One region of the Nocardia sp. NPDC057663 genome, then DNA from elsewhere that is predicted to be linked to it. Evidence: riboswitches for the same ligand, from Rfam matches in the RefSeq annotation. Region 1 holds a riboswitch; the other holds the start of a gene.
What was found. A riboswitch is a leader RNA that binds a small molecule or an ion and turns the genes downstream of it on or off. The one in region 1 is predicted to bind S-adenosylmethionine.

Region 1 (7,496 bases):
TTTGGCCAGTGCCGCGTCGGCCGGGTTCGCGCTCTGCGCGCCCGCGACCACGGCCTGCTGATAGGCGGGGTCGGCGGCCGACTGCTGCAGCTGCTCGGTGATGTTCGGCGTGAGCAGCGAGAACAGGATCGACAGGAAGACCGCGGCGCCGAGGGTGCCGCCGATCTGCCGGAAGAAGGTCGCCGACGCGGTGGACACGCCCATGTCCTTGGGCGGCAGCGCGTTCTGTAGCGCCAGCGTCAGCGGCTGCATCAGGTTGCCGAGGCCGAAGCCGGTCAGCGCCATGAAGATCATCGCCAGCCACAGCGGACTGTCGGCGTCGAGCAGGTGCAGCAGGAACAGCCCGAGGGTCAGCGTGCTCGCGCCGATCACCGGGAACACCCGGTAGTGACCGGTTTTCGAGATCAACCGGCCCGACACGATCGAACCGATCATCAGCCCGAGCACCATCGGCAGCATCTGCAGGCCCGCCTCGGTGGGGCCCGCGCCCCGCACGACCTGCAGGTACTGCGGCAGCAGCAGCATGCCGCCGAACATCGCGGCGCCGACGACGAACGAGATCACCACGCCCAGCGCGAAAGTCCCGTTCGAGAAGATGCGCAGCGGGATCAGCGCGGCATCGCCCATGAACTTCTCGACCACGACGAATCCCGCGAGGCCGAGCGCTCCGATGACGTAGCAGAGCACCGATCCGGTACTGCTCCAACCCCATTCACGCCCCTGCTCGGCGACGATCAGCAGCGGCACCAACCCGACCGCGAGGACGACCGCACCGGCGTAGTCGATGCGATGGGTGGCGTGCGGCTTGCGCGGCAGGTGCAGCACCCTGGTCACCACGACCAGCGCGAGCAGGCCGAGCGGCACGTTCACCAGGAACACCCAGCGCCACCCGGTGATGCCGAGAATGGTGTCCTGCCCGGCGAGCAGGCCGCCCAGCACCGGTCCGAGCACGCTCGAAATACCGAACACGGCAAGGAAATAGCCCTGGTAGCGGGCGCGTTCCCGCGGGCCGATGATGTCGCCCATGATGGCCAGCGCCAGCGACATCAAGCCGCCCGCGCCCAGGCCCTGGAACGCGCGGAAGGCCGCCAGCTGGTACATCGAGGTCGCCAGCGTGCACAGCAGCGAGCCGATGATGAACAGCCCGATCGCGGTGAGGAAGAACGGCTTGCGGCCGAACATGTCCGAGAGCTTGCCGTAGAGCGGGGTGCTGATCGTGGCGGTGATGAGGTAGGCCGTCGTCGCCCAGGCCTGCAGCGAATAGCCGTGCAGGTCGTCGGCGATGGTGCGGATGGAGGTCGACACGATCGTCTGATCGAGCGAGGCCAGCAGCATGCCGAGCATGAGGCCGGACAGGATGGTCAGGATCTGGCGGTGGGTGAAACCGGCGGGTGATTCCACCGGGGCCGCGGTTGTCGTCACGAATCGTTCTCCATCGCGGTAGAGCTCAGTGCGGGCGGGCGGGTCAGCAGGGTCGGGCGGGCCGCGTCGTAGTCCTCGACGAACCGCGCCAGCAGCGCGGCGAACGTCGCGCGGTCGGCGCCCGACCAGTTCTCGGTGACGATGGCGACGGACTCCCGGCGGCGGGTCCGGATCCGTTCGGCGGTCTCGCGGCCGTAGTCGGTCACCTGGAGGACGGTGGCGCGGCCGTCGTCGGGATCGGCGGCGCGCACCACCAGTCCCCGCTCCACCAGCTGCGCGACCTGCCTGCTCACCGTCGACGCGTCCGAGTGCACCGCCTCGGCGAGGGCCCCCGAACGCATCGGCCCGTCGCAGACCAGCCGGAACAGCACGACGAAGCCCGCCGGGTCGATGCCGGAACGGTCCTTGATCTGGGCCAATGCCCGGTCGCGCAGGCGGTGCAGCCGGACGAGCTGGAGCGCGATCGAGTCGATCGCGGGCTCGTTCTCACTCACTGTGGTTTCACCTTTACTTGCATCAATCAATTAGTTGTGTGATGCAAGTATGTAGAGAGAACGGTCGCCGGGGCAACCGTTTGAACTGTCTTTACTCGCCCTTGAACTCGGGCGCGCGCTTCTGGAACACCGCCGTGATCGCCTCGGTGAGGTCCTTCGACGGCAGGAACGCCGCGTTCCACGTCGACACGTAGCGCAGGCCCTCGGCCACCGCGGGGGCGGTCCGCTGCTCGAGCACGTCCTTGATGCCCTGCACCACCAGCGGCGGGTTGTCGGCGATCTCGCGGGCCATCGCGTGCGCGGCGGCGACCACGGCCTCCTGATCGGCGAACACCTCGTTGACCAGGCCCATCCGCTCGGCGCGGGCCGCGTCGATGTCCTTGGCGGTGAAGGCCAGCTCGCGCAGGTTGCCCTCGCCGATGATGCCGGGCAGACGCTGCAGCGAACCGATGTCGGCGACGATCGCCACCTTCGCCTCACGCAGGCTGAACTGGGCGTCTTCGCTGGCCAGGCGGATATCGGCGGCGGCGATCAGATCCAGGCCACCACCGATGCACCAGCCGGACACGGCCGCGATCACCGGCTTGGTGCACTCGGCGACCGCGGTCACCGAGGCCTGCATGCCGCGCACCACCTTGAGGAACTCGGTGCGCGGCGCAGCCTTCGCGTCGTCGGCCAGCACGGGCGCGAGCATGCCGCCCATCGCCGCGAGGTCGAGCCCGAACGAGAAGTGCTTGCCCGCGCCGGTGAGCACCACCGCCCGGACCTGCGGGTCGGCGTCGAGCTCGCGGAAGATCTCCGGCAGCTCGCGCCAGAAATCGGGTCCCATCGCATTGCCCTTACCCGGCCCGGTCAGCGTGACCTGGGCAACGTGGTCGGCGATCTCGACGGTAAAAGCCTGCCAATCAGTCATGTGGCGAGTCTATTGGCGCGCGGCCAGGGACGTGCGCGGCCCCTGGGGTCAACCCCAAAATGGCGCTCCCCCGGCATATTTCCCGCAATCGACCTACTCTGGATCTCATGCGCAGGTCGTCTCTTCCGGCGGTCGCATGCCGCGTCGCCGATACCCTCATCGCCCGCGGGCATCACGGCGTCATCGTTTCCCCCGAGACGCCCGCCCCCACCGCGGCCGATGCCGCTCGCGCCATGGGCGCCCACCCCACCGCGATCACCACCTCCCAGGTCTTCCTCCTCGACAACGACCCCGTCCTGATCCTGGTCGCGGGCCATCACCAGGTCGACCTGACCCGCACCGGCAAACGCCTGGAAGGCACCCTGATCCCGGCCCCCACCGCCCTGGTCGAGCGGATCACCGGTCAGCCGATCGACGGCACCGCGCCCGTCGGCCACCCGACCAACCTCCCCACCTGGGTCGACACCGCCCTCGCCGCGCACCCCGAGGTCTGGGCCGCGGGCGGCCACCCGAACACGGTGTTCCGCACCAACTTCCGCGAACTGGTCCGCATCACCGCAGGCCTGCCGATCGAGGTCGACTGAGGTCCACCGGGCGTGATGTGCGTCGAGCGGGCCGACCGGACCCTGGGCGGGGCTCCGGTGCGGGCGTAGTTTGGGGCGGTGAGTGAAGTGCGACGTACTCCGGCCGAACTGGTGGTCCCCGACGATCTGAGCGGGATCACCGCCGAGCAGTACCGGGCATCGATGCGGCACTACCCGGCAGGGGTCACCGTGGTGACGATCGGCGCCGAGCACGGCCCGGTCGGCTTCACCGCGACGTCGTTCGCCTCCCTCTCCCTGGAACCGCCCCTGGTGTCGTTCAACATCGCCCACACCTCGTCGAGCATCGACGCCCTGCGCGCCGCCGACTCGGTGGTCATCCACTTCCTCGGCGAGCACCAGCACCACCTCGCCCACCGCTTCTCCCGCACCGCCGCCGACCGCTTCACCGACCGCTCCCTGTGGACCACCCTCGACACCGGCGAACCAGTCCTGCACGGCACCCCCATCTGGCTCCGCACCACCCTCCACCAACTCATCGACATCGGCGACCACACCCTCGCCGTCGGCCTGGTAACCCGAGTCCACGACGAGACCAACGAAACCCCTACCGCCGCCCCCCTCCTGTACTACAACGGCAAATACCACCGCCCCACCGCCCTCGACACCTGATCGGGCGGGACGGCGGGGCCGCAATACTCGACTCGGGAGGGATTCAGCCGATCAGGCAGGGGGCGGCGCCTGCTGGGGAATCGGCGGTGAGGGGGCGGGTTTCGGGGGTGGGGTTCCAGAGGCCTTCGGTGGTGGCGTAGTTCCAGGTGGGGCCGGCGGTGACGAGGGTGGCGACGGCGGTGATCAGGCGGTCGACGTCGGCGGCGGTGGTGCCGAGGCCGATGCTGGCGCGGAGGGCGGCGTCGAGGCCGAGGCGGGCGAGGAGGGGGTGGGCGCAGAAGCGGCCGTCGCGGATGCCGATGGCGTGTTCGGCGGAGAGGTAGGCGGCCACCTGGCCGGGGGCGTAGCCGGCGACGGTGAAGGCGACGATGCCGACACAGTCGGGACTGTCGGACCAGATGCGGACCAGGTCGACGCCGGGGATCGCGCACAAACCGTCGCGCAGACGGTCGGCCAGGAAGCGTTCGTGGGCAACGAGTTCGGCGGGGTCGATGGCGGCCAGCGCGTCACAGGCGGCGGCGATGGCGGCCGCGCCCAGCACATTCGGCGAGCCCGCCTCGTGCCGCTGCGGCGCCGCGGCCCACTCGACCTGCCCCACATCGACATTGCGCACCGCACCACCACCGGCCAGGTACGGTTCGCCCGCGTCGAGCCAGTCCCGCTTGCCGACCAGCACACCGGCGCCGAACGGCGCGTACAGCTTGTGCCCGGAGAAGGCGAGATAGTCGATTCCGGTCTCGCGCAGGGAGATCCGGCGATGCGGGGCCAGCTGCGCGGCGTCCACGAGGATGCGCGCGCCACACAGGTGGGCGATGGTCGCCAGCCGCTCCAGCGGCAGCACCTCACCGGTGACATTGGACGCCCCGGTCACCGCGAGCAACGCGGCCGGCTTGCTGCACAGTTCGGCGACGACCCGCCGGATCGTCTCCTCGACGGTGTCGGCGGCCTGCACGACGCGACGGCCGTGCGCGGTCCACGGCAGGAAGTTCGCGTGATGCTCGATATCGAGCACGACGGTCTCGCCGGGCACGCAGCCTGCCAGCAGGTTCAGCGAGTCGGTGGTGTTGCGGGTGAACACGACGACCTGGTCGTCGCACGCGTCGAGGAACCGGGCGACCGCGCCGCGCGAGGCCTCGTAGCACTCGGTGGAGATCCGCGAGGCGTAGCCGGCGCCGCGGTGCACGCTGGCGTAGTACGGCAGCAGCCGCGAGATCCGGTCGGTGACCTGCCGCAACGCGGGCGCGCTCGCCGCGTAGTCGAAGTTGGCGTAGGTGCTGGTCCCGCCCTGCACGAGCGGAACCTGCAGGTCGGCGCCGGACACGGCGGCGAGGGCACAGGTGGGGTCGATAACTGCGGTCATGACGAAATCCCGTCGGCTCAGGGACTCGTTCCCGAAAAGGGTGCTGCGAGTCCGCGCTTGCCGCGCCCACTGCGGACGGCGGCCTGGTCGTCACCCGGAGCACCCCACCGCGGAGGAGGGTTGCCGACCAGCTAGCCGGGGCTTGTCGCTGGTACTCGTGACCTGTGGACGAGAGTGACAGACGATCACGCGAGCTGTCAAGAACCCCCGAACCGAACGGGATCACCACGCGACAGGTAATCCCCACGCCCGCAACACCATCTGCCATCTCCGTGCCGCCCCGCAGTTGCCGGTGAGTTGCCTCCCGCGCAACCGACGGCCGATCATCTGCCCACTCCATGGTGGAGACCCCAAATGATTGAGTTCCCCCACCATTTGTTAGAGTGGCTGCCATGTCCACGAACACGAACTCCGTCCGCGGCCTGCCGCGCTACCCGGTGTACGCGCTCGGACGGCTCACCAAGGCACTGCACGCCGAGATCGACGTGCCGCTGCGCGATCACTGGGTGCTCACCTTCATCGAGGAGAACGCCGACCTGACACAGAAGAAGGTCGGCGATGCGCTCGGTATCGACCGCAGCGAAGTCGTCCGGCTGGTCGACGCGCTCGAACGCGCAGGCCTGGTCGAACGCACCCGCGACGGCAAGGATCGCCGCAAGTACCGGCTGCGGATCACCGATGCCGGGCGCAAGCAGTGCAAACGCACCGACCGCCTGATCGCCGACGCCACCGCGCGGGTGCTCGAGCGGCTCGACGCCGACGAACAGCGCGCGCTGCACCGGCTGGTGCTCACCGCGCTCGGCGAAATCCCGGAATCGCCGTCGTGATCGGCGCCGACGGCACGCCGCGCGCTGCCGTTGCGCCACACCTTCTCCGAGTACCGTTGGCACCTGGTGACCATCCCGTTTGCCCTCCGGTAACCCGACCGTGAAACAACAGACGACACCGATGGGGGTCAACCGATGAGAGGTGGACTGAGCGCCATGCTCGAGCCACGCACTGAGGACCCGGCGAGCCGGTTGCGTGACCCACTGCTGCGCGCCGACCTGGCCGCGCCGCCGCGCACCCTGGTGGACATCCTGACCAGCACCGCCCTGGCCCACCCCGACGCACCCGCCATCGACGACGGCACGGTCGTGCTCAGCTACCTGGAACTGATCGCCGCGATCGAGTCCAGGATGACCGAGCTCACCGCGGCGGGCGTGCGGCCAGGCGACCGGGTCGGCGTACGGATGCCCTCGGGCAGCGCGGCGCTGTACGTGACGATCCTGGCCGTCCTCTACTGCGGCGCCGCCTACGTGCCCGTCGACGCCGACGATCCGGAGGAACGGGCCAGGCTGGTGTTCGGCGAGGCCAGGGTGAGCGCGCTGGCCACCGCCGAGGGCATCGAGTCGGCCACCGCCGCCGCGGGCCGCGCACCGGCCTCGGACTGGAACACCCTGCCGACCCCCGCCGACGACGCCTGGATCATCTTCACCTCCGGCTCCACCGGCACGCCCAAGGGCGTCGCGGTCACCCACCGCAATGCCGCCGCCTTCGTCGACGCCGAGGCCGGGCTGTTTCTGCAGCGCGCGCCGATCGGCCCCGGCGACCGCGTACTGGCCGGTCTATCGGTGGCCTTCGACGCCTCCTGCGAGGAGATGTGGCTGGCCTGGCGGCACGGCGCCTGCCTGGTCCCCGCCCCGCGCGACCTGGTCCGCACCGGCGCCGACCTCGGCCCGTGGCTCATGCGCCGGGAGATCAGCATCGTCTCCACCGTGCCGACACTCGCCGCGACCTGGCCCGCCATGGCGCTGGACTCGGTGCGGCTGCTCATCTTCGGCGGCGAAGCCGTCCCGCCGGAACTGGCCGAGCGCCTGGCAGGCGGCGCCGACCGCGAGGTATGGAACACCTACGGCCCCACCGAAGCCACCGTCGTCGCCTGCGCCGCGCTGCTCGACGGGAACATGCCGATCCGCATCGGCCTGCCGCTGGACGGCTGGGACCTCACCGTCGTCGACGCGCAGGGCAACCCGGTGCCCGAGGGCGAGACCGGCGAACTCGTCATCGGCGGCGTCGGCCTGGCCCGCTACCTGGATCCGGCCAAGGACGCC
Region 2 (7,496 bases), on a different contig from region 1:
TCCCCTCCTTCAATGCAATACAGCGGTTCAGAGACTTCCCGGGATCGACGGTGCGATTCTCTCCGTGAGAGATCGCGCGATCTGGCAGGAGTCCAGATGGCCGGTGTCGCGCCCGGATGGCGGGTTGACGACGGTGAACTCGACACTGCCGGCCTGTACCGCCACGTTGACCGTGCACACGTCTTTGATGTTCGGCCCCTCGAACTGCCGTGTGGAAATCGCCTCACGACCACCGACCGAGAACTCGGCGGCATCCTGGAAGTGGCGCTCGCGCACCATCGGCACGGTGAGATTGGTCATCCGAACACTCAGGGTGTAGCCGCCACCGCCCCGGTAGACCCAGCCACAGCCCTTCCAGACAACCCCGCCTGGCGCCTCGGTGATTGTCGGCTCCTTCTTATAGAGCCGTTCCTCGGTCAGTACCTGTTCGGGAACATCCGTGCACGGATCGAACCCGGTGGGCACGCTTTTGGCGAGCTCACGTCCGTTGACGGACAACGTCGAAGTCGGAGTCGAACCGCCCTCCCCCGACGCATCACAGCCGACGATCGCGGCCGCGATGCCCGCCACTCCGAGTGCGACGCAGACAGATCTGGCCAAGCGAATCATGTCATTCCCTCCCCGAGGATGTCGCTGGCAGCCTATCAGCCAGTCACGGCCGCACCAGTCGATGACAGCTCGGCAACTGTCAAAACAACAGGGCCAGTAGCCATTCGAAGAGTCTGCCAATCCATCGAAGGATTCGACTGCCCAAGGACGGACCAGCCGACGACGTTCGTTTCGACAGGCTGACCCTGGGCATTCCGCTGGACCTAGCTCAGGGCGTGATCGAGGTCGCCGAGGAGGTCCTCGATGTCCTCGAGTCCGACCGAGATGCGGACCACACCGTCGCTCAACCCGATCGACGCGCGGCCCTCAGGGCCCATCGCTCGGTGGGTGGTCGTGGCGGGGTGGGTGATCAATGTCTTCGCGTCGCCGAGGTTGTTGGAGATGTCGATGATGCGGAGGCGGTTGAGGACCTCGAAGGCGCGCTTCTTGCCGTCGTCGCCGGCGAGTTCGAAGGTGACGACGGTGCCGCCGCCGGACATCTGCGAGGTGGCGAGGGCGTGCTGTGGATGTGATTCCAGGAAGGGGTATTTCACCCAGTTGACCGACTTGCTGGTCTCCAGGAACTGGGCGACCTTCAGTGCCGATTCGGTGGACTGGCGCACGCGCAGCGGCATGGTCTCCAGGCCCTTGAGCAGGGTCCAGGCGTTGAACGGGCTCAGGGCGGGGCCGGTGTGGCGCATCAGGTTCTTGACGGGGCCGTCGATGTAGTCCTGGGCGCCGAGGATGGCGCCGCCGAGGACGCGGCCCTGGCCGTCGATGTGCTTGGTGCCGGAGTAGACGACCACGTCGGCGCCGAGTTCGAAGCCGCGCTGCAGCAGCGGGGTGGCGAAAACGTTGTCCAGCACCACCTTCGCGCCCGCGGCGTGGGCGAGCTCGGTGACCTTGCGGACGTCGACGAGGGTCTGCATCGGGTTGGCCGGGGTCTCGAAGAACACGGCCTGGGTGGGCACCGAGAGCGCCTGCTCCCACTGCTCGAGGTCGTCACCGTCGACGAAGACGGTTTCGATGCCCCAGCGCGGGAGGATCTCGTTGCACACCACGAAGCAGGAGCCGAACAGGCTGCGGGCCGCGACGAGGCGATCGCCGGCCTTCAGCAGCGCGCCGAGCGCGGTGAACACCGCGGACATGCCCGACGCGGTCGCGAACGCGGCCTCGGCGCCGTCGAGCAGGCGGATGCGCTCCTCGAACATGGCCACCGTCGGGTTGCCGTAGCGGGAGTAGACGAAGTGCTCGACCTCGCCGGTGAACGACGCTTCGGCGGCTTCGGCGCTCTCATAGACGAAACCCGAGGTCAGGTACAGCGCCTCGGAGGTCTCCTCGAAGCCGGAGCGGCGCAGGCCGCCGCGGACGCCGAGGGTGGCGGGGCCGACGCCCTCGGGCAGTGGCTTGTCGAACGAACCACCGGTGATCATGCGTTTCTCCTTATGCCTGACGCCACGGCAGGCCGACCGCGCGCCAACCGGTGTTGCCGCGCTGCCCGAACGCGTCGGGGCCACCTTCGAAACCGTCGAGCACGTTGTAGGACGGGGCGATGCCCGCCGCGGTCGCCACGGTCGCGGCGCCGATGGAGCGCTGACCGGAGCGACACAGGAACACCACGGGCGCGTCGGCCGGGCGCTCGGCCAGCGCCTGCTCGAGCTCGGCGGCGAACTTCGGGTTGCGGGTGCCGGTGCCGTCGACCCACTCGATGAAGTGGGCCGGGCGCTCGATCGAGCTGGTGTCGGGGATGCCGATCTGTGCCCACTCACCTTCGGTGCGCACGTCGACCAGCACCGCGTCGGGGTGCTCGGTCAGAATCTCCCACGCCTTCTCAGGGGTGATGTCGCCGGCGTAAGTCATGTCGAAACCTCCTGCGTGAATCCGCTCTTGCCGTGGCGGTTGTCCGGCGCACGGCCAGGTCGTCACCCGGAGCACCCCACCGCGGAGGAGGGTTGCCGACCAGCGAGCCGGGGCTTGGCGCTGGTACTCATGACCTTGCGATCCGAGATTGCCCCGGCACAGGTCACGATGTCAAACGGTTCACGGCGTGCAGACCAGCCAGGCGCCGTCGACCCGGGTCAGGTTCCAGGTGCTGGTGGACGTCGTGTCGCCGATCTGCACGGTGGCGTCGATCTTGGCCCGATCGCCGTTGACGGTCGCCTTGTCGAAACCCTTCTTGTCGATCGTCACGGCCGATTTCGGGCCGCCGAGCCGTTCGGACAGTCCGGATTTCTCCTCGTCGAAGCCGGGGCACGCGACCCCAGGCGGTGGACGCAGCTCACTGCGCGAGCGGGCGTCGATATAGTTGGAGACGGCGGCCGTGAGCCGATCGGCCTCTGTGACATTTTTCTCAGCGGGGGAGAGCAGCCCGCCGAGCACGATGCCGATGAGCACGACGACCGCGATCACCGCGGCCGCTACGAACGGGACGACGGAACGGTTGTCGGTCTGATCCACCACGATGGGCTGGTCTTCCGAGCCTGATTGTTCCTCGTTCATGCTGTAATCCTGACAGACCCGGCGCGGGCAACCACACCGCGCGCCGGGTGGCCACAACGCCGCAGATAGAATTGCCTCCGAATATGGCCTGCTGCCGACGTCGAAGGCAGCTGCCAGCAGCCGGATCGCCAACTTAGCCTAAGCTAAATTGACGCCGTCAACAGTTCTCGACCAAAGGGTGCGCGTAGAAAATGACCGAACAGAGTGCAGCGACCCGCCCGCTCCGCATTGCGATCGTGGGCGCAGGACCGGCCGGTATCTACGCCGCCGACGCCTTGATGAAGTCCGATGCCGACGTGAGCATCGACCTCTACGAGCGCATGCCTGCGCCCTTCGGTCTGATCCGCTACGGCGTCGCGCCCGATCACCCGCGCATCAAGGGCATCATCACCGCCCTGCACAAGGTCCTCGACAAGGACCAGGTGCGGCTGCTCGGCAACATCGACTACGGCACCGACATCACCCTGGACGACCTGCGTCAGTTCTACGACGCGGTGATCTTCTCCACCGGCGCCAACGCCGACCGCGCCCTGCCGATCCCCGGCATCGACCTCGACGGCTCCTACGGTGCCGCGGACTTCGTGTCCTGGTACGACGGGCACCCCGACGTGCCGCGCTCGTGGCCGCTGGACGCGGAGAAGGTCGCCGTCCTCGGTGTCGGCAACGTCGCCCTCGACGTCGCGCGCGTGCTGGCCAAGACCGGTGACGAGCTGCTGCCGACCGAGATCCCGCCGAACGTCTACAAGGGGCTCAAGGAGAACAAGGCCGTCGAGGTCCACGTCTTCGGACGCCGTGGCCCCGCCCAGGCCAAGTTCACCCCGCTCGAGCTGCGTGAACTCGATCATTCCCCGACGATCGAGGTCATCGTCGATCCCGAGGACATCGACTACGACGAGGGTTCCGAGGCCGCGCGCCGCAACTCCAAGCAGGTCGACATGGTCGCCAACACCCTCGAGCAGTGGGCGATCCGCGACCAGGGCAACCGCCCGCACAAGCTGTTCCTGCACTTCTTCGAGTCCCCCGCCGAGGTCATCGGCGAGGACGGCAAGGTCGTCGGTCTCAAGACCGAGCGCACCCAGCTCGACGGCACCGGCAACGTCAAGGGCACCGGCGAGTTCAAGCAGTGGGACGTGCAGGCGATCTACCGCGCCGTCGGCTACCTGTCGCAGAACATCACCCAGCTGCCGTTCGACGACCAGGCCGGCACCGTGCCGAACGAGGCCGGTCGCGTGATCTCCGACGAGACCGCTGAGGGCGACGCCCGTTTCATGCCCGCCACCTACGTGACCGGCTGGATCAAGCGCGGCCCCGTCGGCCTCATCGGCCACACCAAGGGCGACGCCAACGAGACCATCGCCTGCCTGCTCGACGACGCCAAGGACTTCGCCCCGGCGCCGCAGCCCGAGCTGGACGCGGTCACCACGTTCCTCGAGGGCAAGGGCATCCCGTTCACCACGTGGGCAGGCTGGTACCGCCTCGACGCGCACGAGCGCGCTCTCGGCGAGCCCGAAGGCCGTGAGCGCGTGAAGGTCGTGGAGCGCGAGGACATGCTGCGCGCCTCCGAGCCGAACAAGGTCTAGGATCGGACCCCGAGAAGCCGGTGGGTGACAGGACGCCACGTTCTGGAACCCGCCGGCTTTTCTGTTCCACGGCCACCGTCACAACGGCCGGACTGTTCCATTCCGCCGAACTCGAGGCATTCTGTACAAGTGTTCGATGCCCACGTCCACATCATCGATCCGCGGTTCCCGCTGATCGAGAACGAAGGCTACCTGCCTGACCCGTTCACCATCGCCGACTATCGAAAGCGCATGGAGCACTTCGATGTTCGTGGTGGCGCCGTGGTCAGCGCGTCATTCCAAGGCTCCGATCAGTCGTATCTGAAAACCGCGCTGGCCGAACTCGGCGACGGGTGGGTCGGGGTCACCCGGCTGGATCTGGACGCCACCGACGACGAGATCCTCGAACTGGACCGCGCGGGCGTGCGTGCCCTGCGGTTCAATCTCAAGCGCGCCGCCGCCGACATCACCGAGATGACCCTGCAGGCGCTGCGCGCGCACGAGCTGGCCGGCTGGCACGTCGAGCTCTACATCGACGGGCAGATGCTGGCCTCGCTGCAGCCGGTCATCTCCAAGCTGCCCGCGCTCTCGATCGACCACCTCGGCATGTCCGACGAGGGCGTGCCCTATCTGCTCGATCTGGTGGATCGCGGCGCCAGGGTGAAGGCGACCGGTTTCGGCCGGGTCGACATGGACGTCGCGGAGACGATGCGCCGCATCCACGCGGTCAATCCCGGCGCGCTCATGTTCGGCACCGACCTGCCCGGCACCCGCGCGGGCAGGCCGTTCGAGGACACCGATGTGGACCTGATCTGCCAGGTCGTCGGCGCCGATATGCGCGCGGTGCTCGAGGACAACGCGCGCGAGGCCTACCGGCTGCCCGCCGTGAAGCGGTCGGCGACCGACCCACTGCCGACGATGCCGATCCGGCGCACCGACAATCCGACCGTGCCGATCCCCCGCAACCAACTGCCCGGCGCGGGCGAGCACACCCGCCCGCTGCCGGTCATCGAGTAGTCAGGCCAGGATCGAGCCGGTGAGCCACACCCCGGCGGCGACCAGCGCGCCGAGCAGCTCGACCAGCATCGACAGGCCGACGCCCTTGAGCGCGTGCAGCGTCGCGGGCCAGGCCAGCTGGTTGGTCTTCACGCGGTACAGCTCGGCCAGGTACACGCCGAGCACGAAGCCGATGAACAGGCCGACGATCGGGATGACGAAGAAGCCGACGACGCCCAGGATCGCGCCGACCAGCAGCGACCGGTTCGACACCCCCGCCTCGCGCATCCGCCTGCCGGGCCAGGTGTATTTCACGACACCGGAGATGGCCAGCGCGACCGTGGCGATCGCGAGGACCGCCCAGGCCTCGGCACCGCCGGTCATGAAGGCCCACACCGCGATTGCCGCGAAGATCAGGATGACGCCAGGCAGGATCGGAACGATCACACCGATTAGGCCGACCAGAATGACGAGGCCTACGATGACCTCACCCCACACGCTCACTACCGGGTTCCTCCCATTGTGGCGCCGAGTCGCGCCACCCGGAATTCTCACTCATGCCCTACCCGGCTCGCCATCCCGACGCTATTGTCAGAGTGTCAATACCGTTCGACGATGAACAGAGGTCAGGTGTGAGCGAGTCCACCACCGCCAAGCAGGGACCCCTCGCGGGGATCAAGGTCATCGAGCTGGCCGGCATCGGGCCAGGCCCCCATGCCGCGCTACTGCTGGCCGACCTCGGCGCCGACGTGGTCCGCGTGCAGCGTCCCGGCATGATGCCCGGCTTCATGGAGCGCCCGCAGTGGCGTGGCCGGACCATCGTCGAGGCGAACCTGAAGGACCCAGCCGACGTCGCCAAGATCCTCGACCTGGTCGAGAAGGCCGATGTGCTGCTCGAGGGCTTCCGTCCCGGCGTCACCGAGCGCATGGGCCTCGGCCCCGACGACGCGCTGGCCCGCAACCCGCGCCTGGTCTACGGCCGGATGACCGGCTGGGGTCAGCACGGCCCGCTCGCCGATCGCGCGGGCCACGACATCAACTACATCTCGCTGACCGGCGTGCTCAACGCCATCGGCCGCAAGGGTGAGCGGCCGGTGCCGCCGCTGAACATGGTCGGCGACTTCGGTGGCGGCTCGATGTTCCTGGTGTTCGGCGTGCTCGCCGCGCTGGTCGAGCGGCAGAGTTCCGGTAAGGGCCAGGTGATCGACGCCGCGATGGTCGATGGCGCGCTCGCCCTGTCGCACATGATCTGGGGCATGCGCGGAGTCGGCCTGTGGTCCGACGAGCGCGGCACCAACCTGCTCGACACCGGCATGGCGTTCTACGACACCTACGAGACCTCCGACGGCAAGTACATGGCCGTCGGCGCGATCGAGCCGCAGTTCTACGCCGAGCTGCTGGCCGGGCTGGAGATCGACCCGGAGGGTCTGCCCATGCAGATCGATCCGAACGGGCAGGAGCAGCTGCGCAAGCTGTTCGCGGACAAGTTCAAGACCAAGACCCGCGACGAGTGGGCCGCGATCTTCGACGGCACCGACGCCTGCACCACTCCGGTGCTGACCTTCACCGAGGCCGAGCAGAATCCGCACATCGTGGCCCGTACCGGCCTGATCGATATCGAGGGCGTCGTCCAGCACGCGCCGGCGCCGCGGTTCTCCCGCACTCCCGGTGGCGTGCCGACGCCGCCGCCGTCGGAGACGACACCGATCGAATCGGTCTGGGTTGACTGATTTGCGGGCCTGTCGCCGGTAGTCTTATCGACTATCGACGACGACAGGCTACGGATCCGCACCGGCCACCGGCCACCGAAGGTGCTCGCCGCGCTCATCGCGGTCACCACCTTCGGCACCGCGT

Region 2: it holds a riboswitch for S-adenosylmethionine, as region 1 does, so the genes downstream of both, ACFVAV_RS04310 (rhodanese-like domain-containing protein) here and ACFVAV_RS23230 (aminotransferase class V-fold PLP-dependent enzyme) in region 1, are expected to answer to the same signal.

Annotation. Positions count from the first base shown of each region.
Region 1 covers NZ_JBHVHX010000012.1:17,970-25,465, forward strand. Annotated here, with positions in the region: gene ACFVAV_RS23205 (MDR family MFS transporter) at 1-1,422, opposite strand, end outside; gene ACFVAV_RS23210 (MarR family winged helix-turn-helix transcriptional regulator) at 1,419-1,916, opposite strand; gene ACFVAV_RS23215 (crotonase/enoyl-CoA hydratase family protein) at 2,008-2,829, opposite strand; gene ACFVAV_RS23220 (YbaK/EbsC family protein) at 2,937-3,413, shown strand; gene ACFVAV_RS23225 (flavin reductase family protein) at 3,576-4,043, shown strand; gene ACFVAV_RS23230 (aminotransferase class V-fold PLP-dependent enzyme) at 4,087-5,403, opposite strand; SAM riboswitch class IV at 5,452-5,566, opposite strand; gene ACFVAV_RS23235 (MarR family winged helix-turn-helix transcriptional regulator) at 5,796-6,230, shown strand; gene ACFVAV_RS23240 (Pls/PosA family non-ribosomal peptide synthetase) at 6,387-7,496, shown strand, end outside.
Region 2 covers NZ_JBHVHX010000001.1:910,914-918,409, forward strand. Annotated here, with positions in the region: gene ACFVAV_RS04300 (DUF3558 domain-containing protein) at 28-570, opposite strand; gene ACFVAV_RS04305 (O-succinylhomoserine sulfhydrylase) at 813-2,021, opposite strand; gene ACFVAV_RS04310 (rhodanese-like domain-containing protein) at 2,032-2,448, opposite strand; SAM riboswitch class IV at 2,467-2,583, opposite strand; gene ACFVAV_RS04315 (hypothetical protein) at 2,629-3,219, opposite strand; gene ACFVAV_RS04320 (FAD-dependent oxidoreductase) at 3,279-4,667, shown strand; gene ACFVAV_RS04325 (amidohydrolase family protein) at 4,797-5,663, shown strand; gene ACFVAV_RS04330 (DUF456 domain-containing protein) at 5,664-6,146, opposite strand; gene ACFVAV_RS04335 (CaiB/BaiF CoA transferase family protein) at 6,275-7,372, shown strand; gene ACFVAV_RS04340 (hypothetical protein) at 7,454-7,496, shown strand, end outside.